2 regions of the Gilvimarinus sp. 1_MG-2023 genome follow, and region 1 is predicted to be linked to the other one. Evidence: riboswitches for the same ligand, from Rfam matches in the RefSeq annotation. Region 1 holds a riboswitch; the other holds the start of a gene.
What was found. Region 1 has a riboswitch for thiamine pyrophosphate ahead of thiO (glycine oxidase ThiO). Riboswitches for the same ligand answer to the same signal wherever they lie in the genome.
Positions count from the first base shown of each region.

Region 2: it holds a riboswitch for thiamine pyrophosphate, as region 1 does, so the genes downstream of both, thiD (bifunctional hydroxymethylpyrimidine kinase/phosphomethylpyrimidine kinase) here and thiO (glycine oxidase ThiO) in region 1, are expected to answer to the same signal.

Region 1 covers NZ_JAUOSC010000001.1:494,624-498,785, forward strand. The annotation lists gene guaB (IMP dehydrogenase) at 1-192, opposite strand, end outside; gene xseA (exodeoxyribonuclease VII large subunit) at 363-1,730, shown strand; TPP riboswitch at 1,745-1,863, shown strand; gene thiO (glycine oxidase ThiO) at 1,909-3,039, shown strand; gene thiS (sulfur carrier protein ThiS) at 3,029-3,244, shown strand; gene Q4563_RS02160 (thiazole synthase) at 3,244-4,047, shown strand.
Region 2 covers NZ_JAUOSC010000002.1:379,042-383,203, forward strand. The annotation lists gene thiC (phosphomethylpyrimidine synthase ThiC) at 1-1,240, opposite strand, end outside; gene thiD (bifunctional hydroxymethylpyrimidine kinase/phosphomethylpyrimidine kinase) at 1,237-2,091, opposite strand; TPP riboswitch at 2,208-2,302, opposite strand; gene Q4563_RS04460 (TolC family outer membrane protein) at 2,524-3,906, shown strand; gene waaA (lipid IV(A) 3-deoxy-D-manno-octulosonic acid transferase) at 4,013-4,162, opposite strand, start outside.

The sequences.
Region 1 (4,162 bases):
TTCCTGTGCAATAGCAATCGCCAGTCGTGCCTCGGTTACGGTATCCATGGCTGCAGAAATCAGAGGGATATTGAGTGCGATATCACGCGTCAATTGTGTCTTTAATGACACATCTTTTGGGGTCACCTCGGAAAATCCGGGAACCAGTAACACATCGTCGAATGTGAGAGCTTCTTCAGCGATTCGCAACATAGCACTCCAACCTTTTTCGCTTGGGAAAAATAAGCGCCGAATTATAGCGCATTGTAGCGGCTAAGGTAAACCCAAAATTACCTCAAAGCAGCTCGCTAACCCCCTGAAATTATTTTACTTTTATGACATTGACGGGCAATTGCCCCGCCCCGCTCTGATACAATGACAAAATGAACAACAGTACTGAATTTAGCGCCAATCAAAGCGGCCAAAACAGACCAGAGATCGTCAGCGTTAGCCAGCTCAATCGGATCAGCCGGCAATTGCTGGAAACTCACCTCCCCTTAGTCTGGGTGGAGGCTGAAATTTCCAATCTGGCGCGACCCAGTTCCGGCCACTGGTATTTCACGCTTAAAGACGAACAGGCACAAGTACGCTGCGCCATGTTCCGCAACCGCAACCAGTCGGTTCGGTTTGCCCCCGAGAACGGCAATCAAGTACTAATTCGCGCCCGCGTTAGCATCTACGAGGGTCGCGGCGATTACCAGCTTATTGCCGAACACATGGAGGAAGCTGGGCTCGGTGCCTTGCAGCGCGCATACGAGGCTCTTAAGGGGCGTCTCGAGCGCGAGGGGTTATTTGCCCCAGAGCACAAACTGCCTCTGCCCGACCAGCCGCAGCATATTGCCGTGATTACCTCACCCACCGGGGCGGCTATTCGCGATATTTTATCCATAGCTAAACGGCGCTACCCAAGCCTACCCATTACGGTTATACCCGTGCCAGTGCAAGGTGAACAAGCGGCGCCGGCAATTATCCAAGCACTACAACTCGCCGAGCGCTGCGGTTGGTTCGACACCATCATTCTCGCCCGCGGCGGTGGTTCCATTGAAGATTTGTGGGCTTTTAATGATGAACGCTTAGCGCGCGCCATTTTCCAGTCGACCACTCCAGTGATAAGCGCCGTTGGCCATGAAATTGATTTTACCATTGCCGACTTTGTGGCCGATCTGCGCGCGCCCACCCCCTCTGCGGCCGCCGAACTCTCTGTACCTAATACACGAGAAATATTACAGCAACTGCGCAGTCGCGAAACTGTACTGGCACAACAGATACTCAACAAGCTAAAGCATGCGCACCAACGACTGGAGGGGCTGAATCAGCGTTTGCGTCATCCCGGCGAAAAACTTCGCCACCAAGCTCAGCAGCTTGACCAGCTCGAAGCCCGCCTCCTGCAAGGCATATCTTTTCCATTAAAACAACAACAAACGCGCCAGCTACAAATTCAGCAGCGCTTAACCCGGGCCACCCCACAACACACTTTGCGGAAGCTGCAACGCGAGCAGACTCAATTAACCGACAGGCTCAAACAAGCGATGTCGATAAAACTTAACACCAGTCATCAAACGCTGCACGAACAAGCTCATGTTCTTAATAGCGTCAGCCCTCTGGCCACACTGGAGCGCGGCTTCTCAGCTCTCACCAACGACTCGGGTCAACTGATCAAGCATCATCAACAGGTGTCGACGGGCGAAACTCTTAACGCTAGATTGGGCAATGGCCGCCTGCGGTGCGAGGTCATTGCAAGCGAGGAGTAATCCCTTTATATTGAGCACACTTGTCGGGGTGCCTCGGCCGCAAATAAGCGGTACGGAGGCTGAGATCGGTACGTCCGAACCCGTTGAACCTGAACAGGCTGGAACCTGCGGAGGAAACAAGTGATGCCAGAGCCGAGCTCGGGCATCCCCTCGTCCAGCCTCGCGTTTTTGAGGCACTATGCATCAATATCCCACGGCCAAACACCCACTCAATATCGCCATAGCCGGTTACGGCTTGCTCGGGCGTTTACTGGCATGGCGGCTGCTTTTATTGGGCCACTCAGTCACGGTCTACGACAAAGGCCGCTCCGGTTCAAACACCAGTGCCGCCTATACAGCAGCGGGTATGCTGGCCCCTATCAGCGAGGCGGCCGCTTCGCATCCAAGTATTTATCGGGCGGGCACCGAGGCAATCAATACCTGGGCTAACTGGTGCCGCGAGCTGGGATTGAGCCATGCCATACAACAACAAGGCAGTTTGATCGTCGCCCACCCGCAAGACCGAGCCGAGTTGACCCAATTTTATCGAGACAGTCAACGAATTGCCGATGAGAACACCAGCATGACATTAACCATGCTCAATCGTCAGCAAGTCAGCGAACTCGAACCCGACCTAAGCAATCAATTAGATCAAGGATTGTGGATCAACCCCGAGGCACATTTAGACAACCGCGCACTTCTGGCCGGTCTCGATCAATGGCTGCAGCGAACCGATGTCACCATCTGGTATGACAGCGAGGTGAGTGTTAGCCCCAAGCAGATAACCGATCTCAATTCAGGACGACACTTTCAACACGACTGGGTCATTGATTGTCGCGGCGCCGGGGCCAGGTTTGATCAGCCAACCCTTCGAGGGGTAAGAGGTGAGACGCTGCACCTTGAAACCCGAGAGGTCACTCTACAGCGGCCGGTGCGTTTGATGCACCCGCGCTACCAGCTGTATATCGTTCCCAAACCCAACCACCGTTTTGTTATAGGGGCAACGCAGTTAGAAAGCGAAGATCTCTCCCCTATTTCACTGCAATCCAATCTGGAACTCTCCAGCGCGGTGTATACACTGGCCCCGGCATTTGCCGAGGCGCGAATTCTTGAGGCCGGTGTTAACTTGCGCCCAGCATACGCCAATAATTTGCCCCACGTGAGCGCAAACGAAGGCCTAATCAGTGCCAACGGTTTATTTCGCCACGGTTATTTATTAGCCCCATTAGTCGTTGCCCAAACCTTATCCATACTGCATGGCCAAAACAACTTGGCGTGCGAACAACTTATTTCACAGCCTCATTCGGAACAAGCAACCCATGAAGTCTAACGACATTAGTATTGCCATCAACGCCTCGCCTGTCACATTAAAGGCACCCGCGAGTCTGAGCGATGCCTTACAGCAATGGCAAAGTGAGCCAAGCCGGGTGGCTTGCGCGCTCAACGGTGAATTCGTGCCTCGCTCGGCTTACCCCAGCACCCGCTTAAGCGAGGGTGATCAAGTTGAAATTGTGCAACCGGTAGGAGGTGGCTGATGAGCAACCAGACACTGACAGACCCGTTAACACTCTACGGTAAAACTTTTAACAGTCGCTTTTTACTCGGCACCGCACTCTACGAATCGCCAGAAATAATGCTTGATTCGGTTGCAACATCGCAAACTGAAATTTTGACACTGGGCCTGCGTCGTCAAAACCCAGCACAAGGCGATGGCGAACGTTTTTGGCAGATGATTCAATCGACTGGCTGTACTTTATTGCCCAACACCGCAGGCTGTAAATCCGCCAAAGAGGCCATCAATCTAGCCCTTATGTCACGGGAGTTATTTGCCACCAACTGGGTCAAACTCGAAGTAATCGGTGACGATTACAATTTACAACCCGACCCCTTTCAATTGTTAGAAGCGGCACAGGAATTAATCGCACAAGATTTTTGTGTCCTGCCCTATTGCACGGATGATTTAATTTTATGTCAGCGCTTGCGCGAAGCAGGCTGCCAAGTATTGATGCCCTGGGGAGCACCGATTGGCACTGGCCGCGGCCTGCTTAATCGCTATGCATTAAAAGCTTTGCGCCAGCGATTTGACTGCCCACTGATTATTGATGCCGGGTTAGGTGCGCCCTCACAAGCCTGTGATGCCATGGAGCTGGGCTTTGATGGAGTGCTGCTCAATACCGCCGTGGCCAAAGCGCAAGACCCAGCATTAATGGCGGCCAGTTTTCGCAGTGCCATTAGCGCTGGGCGCGATGCCTATCGAGCGGGATTGATGCAAAAACGCCAGACGGCCCATCCCAGCACACCCACCATTGGCCAACCCTTTTGGCATCAAAACAGCTAAGGGGCTTTTCATCAGGTTTCTGTGCGTTCAGGGGTACCCGCTAAACGGCAGGCTCTGGTTTTAGTCTTTCGCAACTCGGCAGAATTCTCTACCGGTGAAATTTCTTACAGCCAAA
Region 2 (4,162 bases), on a different contig from region 1:
TTTGCGTCAGCTCGCCCAAGGTTTCCAGCTCGCCAAATTGCGCTTCGTCGTTGGCATCGGCAATGGAGCCCGGGCGCAAGCCATCGCCCAAGGAGAAGGACACGTCATAGGCCTTCATGATTTCGCAGATATCTTCAAAGTGGGTATAGAGAAAGCTCTCTTTATGATGCGCCAAACACCACTTGGCCATAATAGAGCCGCCGCGACTGACAATACCTGTAACGCGCTTTGCCGTAAGCGGCACATAGCGCAGTAAGACACCGGCGTGAATGGTGAAATAATCCACCCCCTGCTCGGCTTGCTCAATCAACGTGTCGCGGAAAATCTCCCAAGTTAAGTCTTCGGCCACACCGCCGACTTTTTCCAGCGCCTGATAAATCGGCACCGTACCGATGGGCACATGAGAGTTGCGGATAATCCACTCGCGTGTCTCGTGAATATTTTTGCCGGTAGACAAATCCATAATGGTGTCGGCGCCCCAGCGGGTGCCCCAAGTGAGTTTTTCCACCTCTTCTTCAATCGAACTCGAAAGAGCCGAGTTGCCAATATTGCCGTTGATTTTGACCAGGAAGTTACGGCCGATAACCATCGGTTCCAACTCCGGGTGATTAATATTGGCGGGAATAATCGCGCGGCCGCGAGCCACCTCACTGCGCACAAACTCAGGCGTAATTTCATCGGGAATGCTGGCCCCAAAACTATTACCCGGGTGCTGCTTATCCATAATGCCTAGCTCGCGCGCTTGCGCCAGCGCCATGTTTTCGCGAATGGCGATGTACTCCATCTCTGGGGTAATAATCCCCTGGCGAGCGTAGTGCATCTGACTGACATTTTTACCGGCTTTGGCGCGCAGGGGCCGACGCTGATGAGCAAAGCGCAAAGCGTCTAGCTCAGGGTCGGCCAGACGCGCCCGCGTATAGTCAGAGTTCACTGCCTCGAGCGCTTCGGTGTCCTGACGCTCGGTAATCCACTGGCGGCGCACATCGGCCAACCCTTGGCGCAGATCAATTTTTTGTTCGGGGTCGGTATAGGGCCCTGAGGTATCGTAAACCCGCACATCGGGATTGTGTTCGCCGCCGAACTCAGTGGGAGTGGTGTCCAGGGCGATACTGCGCATGGGCACACGGATATCGGGCCGACTGCCCTGCACATACTGTTTACTAGAGCGTGGGAAGGGCTGCACCGAGGCGGTATCCACCACGGCGCTTTCGCTTAGATGTTCGACGGTATTCTGGCTCATAAAGGCTCCTGCGTTGAGCAAAGTTGTAATTTTTCGGGAAAATGATTGAGCGGGCCGCAACCGGCCCCTACTTTGAGGTTGGCACCGGCAAGCAGTGCACGGTGAAGATAATGCTTGGCAAGGCGGCAGGCCTCGGGCAGAGGCTCGCCCCGGGCGAGATAAGCGGTAATGGCCGCACTTAATGTGCAACCAGTGCCATGATTATTTTCAGTGGCAATACGCTCGCGAGCAAAAAGCTGTAACCCGGCGGTATCGCAATAAACATCGACAGCCTGCGCCCCACCTAAGTGGCCACCGGTTATCAGTACCGCCTGCGCGCCCAACATCAGTAAGCGCTCGGCCTGTGCCTGCATGGCAGTTAAGGTGTGCGCCTCGGGCTCACCCAGCAAGCGAGCGGCTTCGTGAGTGTTGGGGGTAATCACACTGGCGCGGGGAATCAATTGTTCGCGCAGAGCACCGAGCGCATCGGGACTGAGAAACCGGTGGCCGCTGGAGGCAACCATCACCGGGTCCACCACCAGAGACAGTGCTCGCTCACCATCCAACACCTGGCAGATTTGCCTGATCGCCTCAGCGCTGCCCAACAGCCCGGTTTTCACCGCGGCGACAGGCATGTCGCTCAGCACCGAGGTTATCTGGGCTTTGAGGCTATCGATGGGGACTTGCCACAGGCCTTGCACGCCCTGAGTGTTTTGCGCCGTAATAGCCGTAAGCGCGCTAGTGCCGTAGACACCGCAGGCGGCAAAGGTTTTTAAATCGGCCTGAATACCGGCGCCGGCGCCAGAGTCACTACCGGCAATGGTCAGGGCTATGGGCGTATTGGCGGTTACTGCATGATGGGAATTGGACATGGGTGGCTCCAGTCAAAAGAACAGGAACCAGAGCAAGCCGCAAGGCGCGCGCACGGGGCAGAGGCCACGGGCGGAAGAAACAGTGACAGTACAGAACTGTGAAGATCGGCAGTTATCATTGCTACGCTCTCGTTCCCTACGCCGGTACTAACCGGATCAGGTCGACGGGACTCTCTCAGCCTCGACAATCGAAGCACCCCGACAAGAAAGCAAGCAGTCTAGAGAAGTCTTGCAGGTGTGTAAAGCGGCCGATTTACGGTTTTTTACCCCTTTCGGGCAAAAATGAATGAACATTCATCTGTATTTTATCCGCACAAATCGCTACACTCATGCTCTGAACAAGGTCCTGACTGAAGCGCCTTTTCTGGGTGCGCCTATGGCGATCACCCCGAGCACTGACTTTTTACGGAAGCTATACCACTGGGAAACACCATGAAAACCATGAAACGCTACCTATTGGCCGCACTGATTACTGCCACTGGCAGTGCTCAAGCCAATTCTATTCTCGATATTTATAATCTGGCACTGGAAAACGATCCACTGTTAAAAGCCGATCAGGCCGCCTACCGGGCAGGGCTTGAGAATAAAACCATAGGCCGCGCGGGCCTGTTGCCACAAATTAATGCCAGCGCCAGCTACACCATTAGCGAGTCAACTTCAGGGGCCACCGTCAGTGAAGGCGTTATTGTGGACGATGGCTCCACCACCAGCGACACCGATGTTGTCAGCTGGAGTGTCAGCCTCGACCAGGCGCTAATCGACCTCAATGCCTGGCACATCTACCAGCAGGGCATCGCCTTGAGCGACCAGGCCAAAGCGCAGTACTCGGCCGACCAGCAGAGCCTGATTGTGCGCGTTGCCGAGGCGTATTTTAATGTACTGCGTGCGGTCGACAATCTCGAAGCCACCATGGCCGAAGAGAAAGCGCTAGAGCAGCAGCTACAGCAAACCAAACAGCGTTTTGAAGTGGGCCTAACCCCGATTACCGATGTCCACGATGCCCAGGCAGCCTTCGATACCGCCCAAGCGGCATCACTGGAAGCCCGCGGTCAGCTAGGTATTCAATACGAATCTCTGGAAGTGCTTACCGGGCAGGCGCACGACGCCATTGCTCCGCTCAGCGACGAGTTCCCCGTGGTTCCCCCCAGCCCGGCTAACCGCCACGACTGGGTCGAATTTGCTCTGGAAAATAACTTTACTCTAAAAGCGACCAGCGCCGCGGCGAATGCCGCCGAAGAGCAGGCAAAAGCCGCCCGTGCCAATCACCTACCAACCTTAAGTGCCTCGGCCAGCTACACAGAAACCGATACGGATACGGATATTTACAACAACCCCTACAACCGCTCGGACAGTGAAGGCCACTCCTTTGGTATCAGCCTGCAAGTCCCTCTGTTTAGCGGTCTGCGTACCTCCGGTAGCCGTCGTCAAGCCTATGCTCAGGCCATGCAAGCGGACGAAAACTTCAACTATCAGCAGCGCAATGTTATTCAGGCCACACGCTCACTGCATTTAGCGGTTGAAACTGGAGTCGCTCGTGTAAAAGCCCGTAAGCAGGCAATTGTGTCGAACGAAAGTGCGGTAAAAGCCACTCAGTCCGGTTTTGAAGTGGGCACACGCAACCTGGTGGAAGTGTTGCTGGCGCAGCGCTCGCTGTTTCAGGCGCGCCGCGATTACTCCAACGCCCTCTACGATTATATTATTCAGCTGATCAGTTTGCGCGAGGCAGCCGGCATGCTGACTCCGGCCGATATCGAGCGTATCGACAGCTTTTTACTGGATGCCCAAACGGTACGCCGCAGCGATTACGACGTGTAACCCAAGGCACCACACTCACAAAAAAGCAGCCTAAATGGCTGCTTTTTTGTGCCCGACAATTGGCTTTTAACGGCCATCAGCGAGGTTATTGGGTAATACCTGCCCTCTATAGCAGCGCCTCTATCATCGCCTGGGTTTTATCCAACGCACCGCGATTAGACTCGGCCACCTCAAGTGCCGCCTGCCCCATGACTTGTGCCTGCTCATTATCACGATAAAGGCCGTACACGGCACTGGACAATTCGGCAGCATCGTT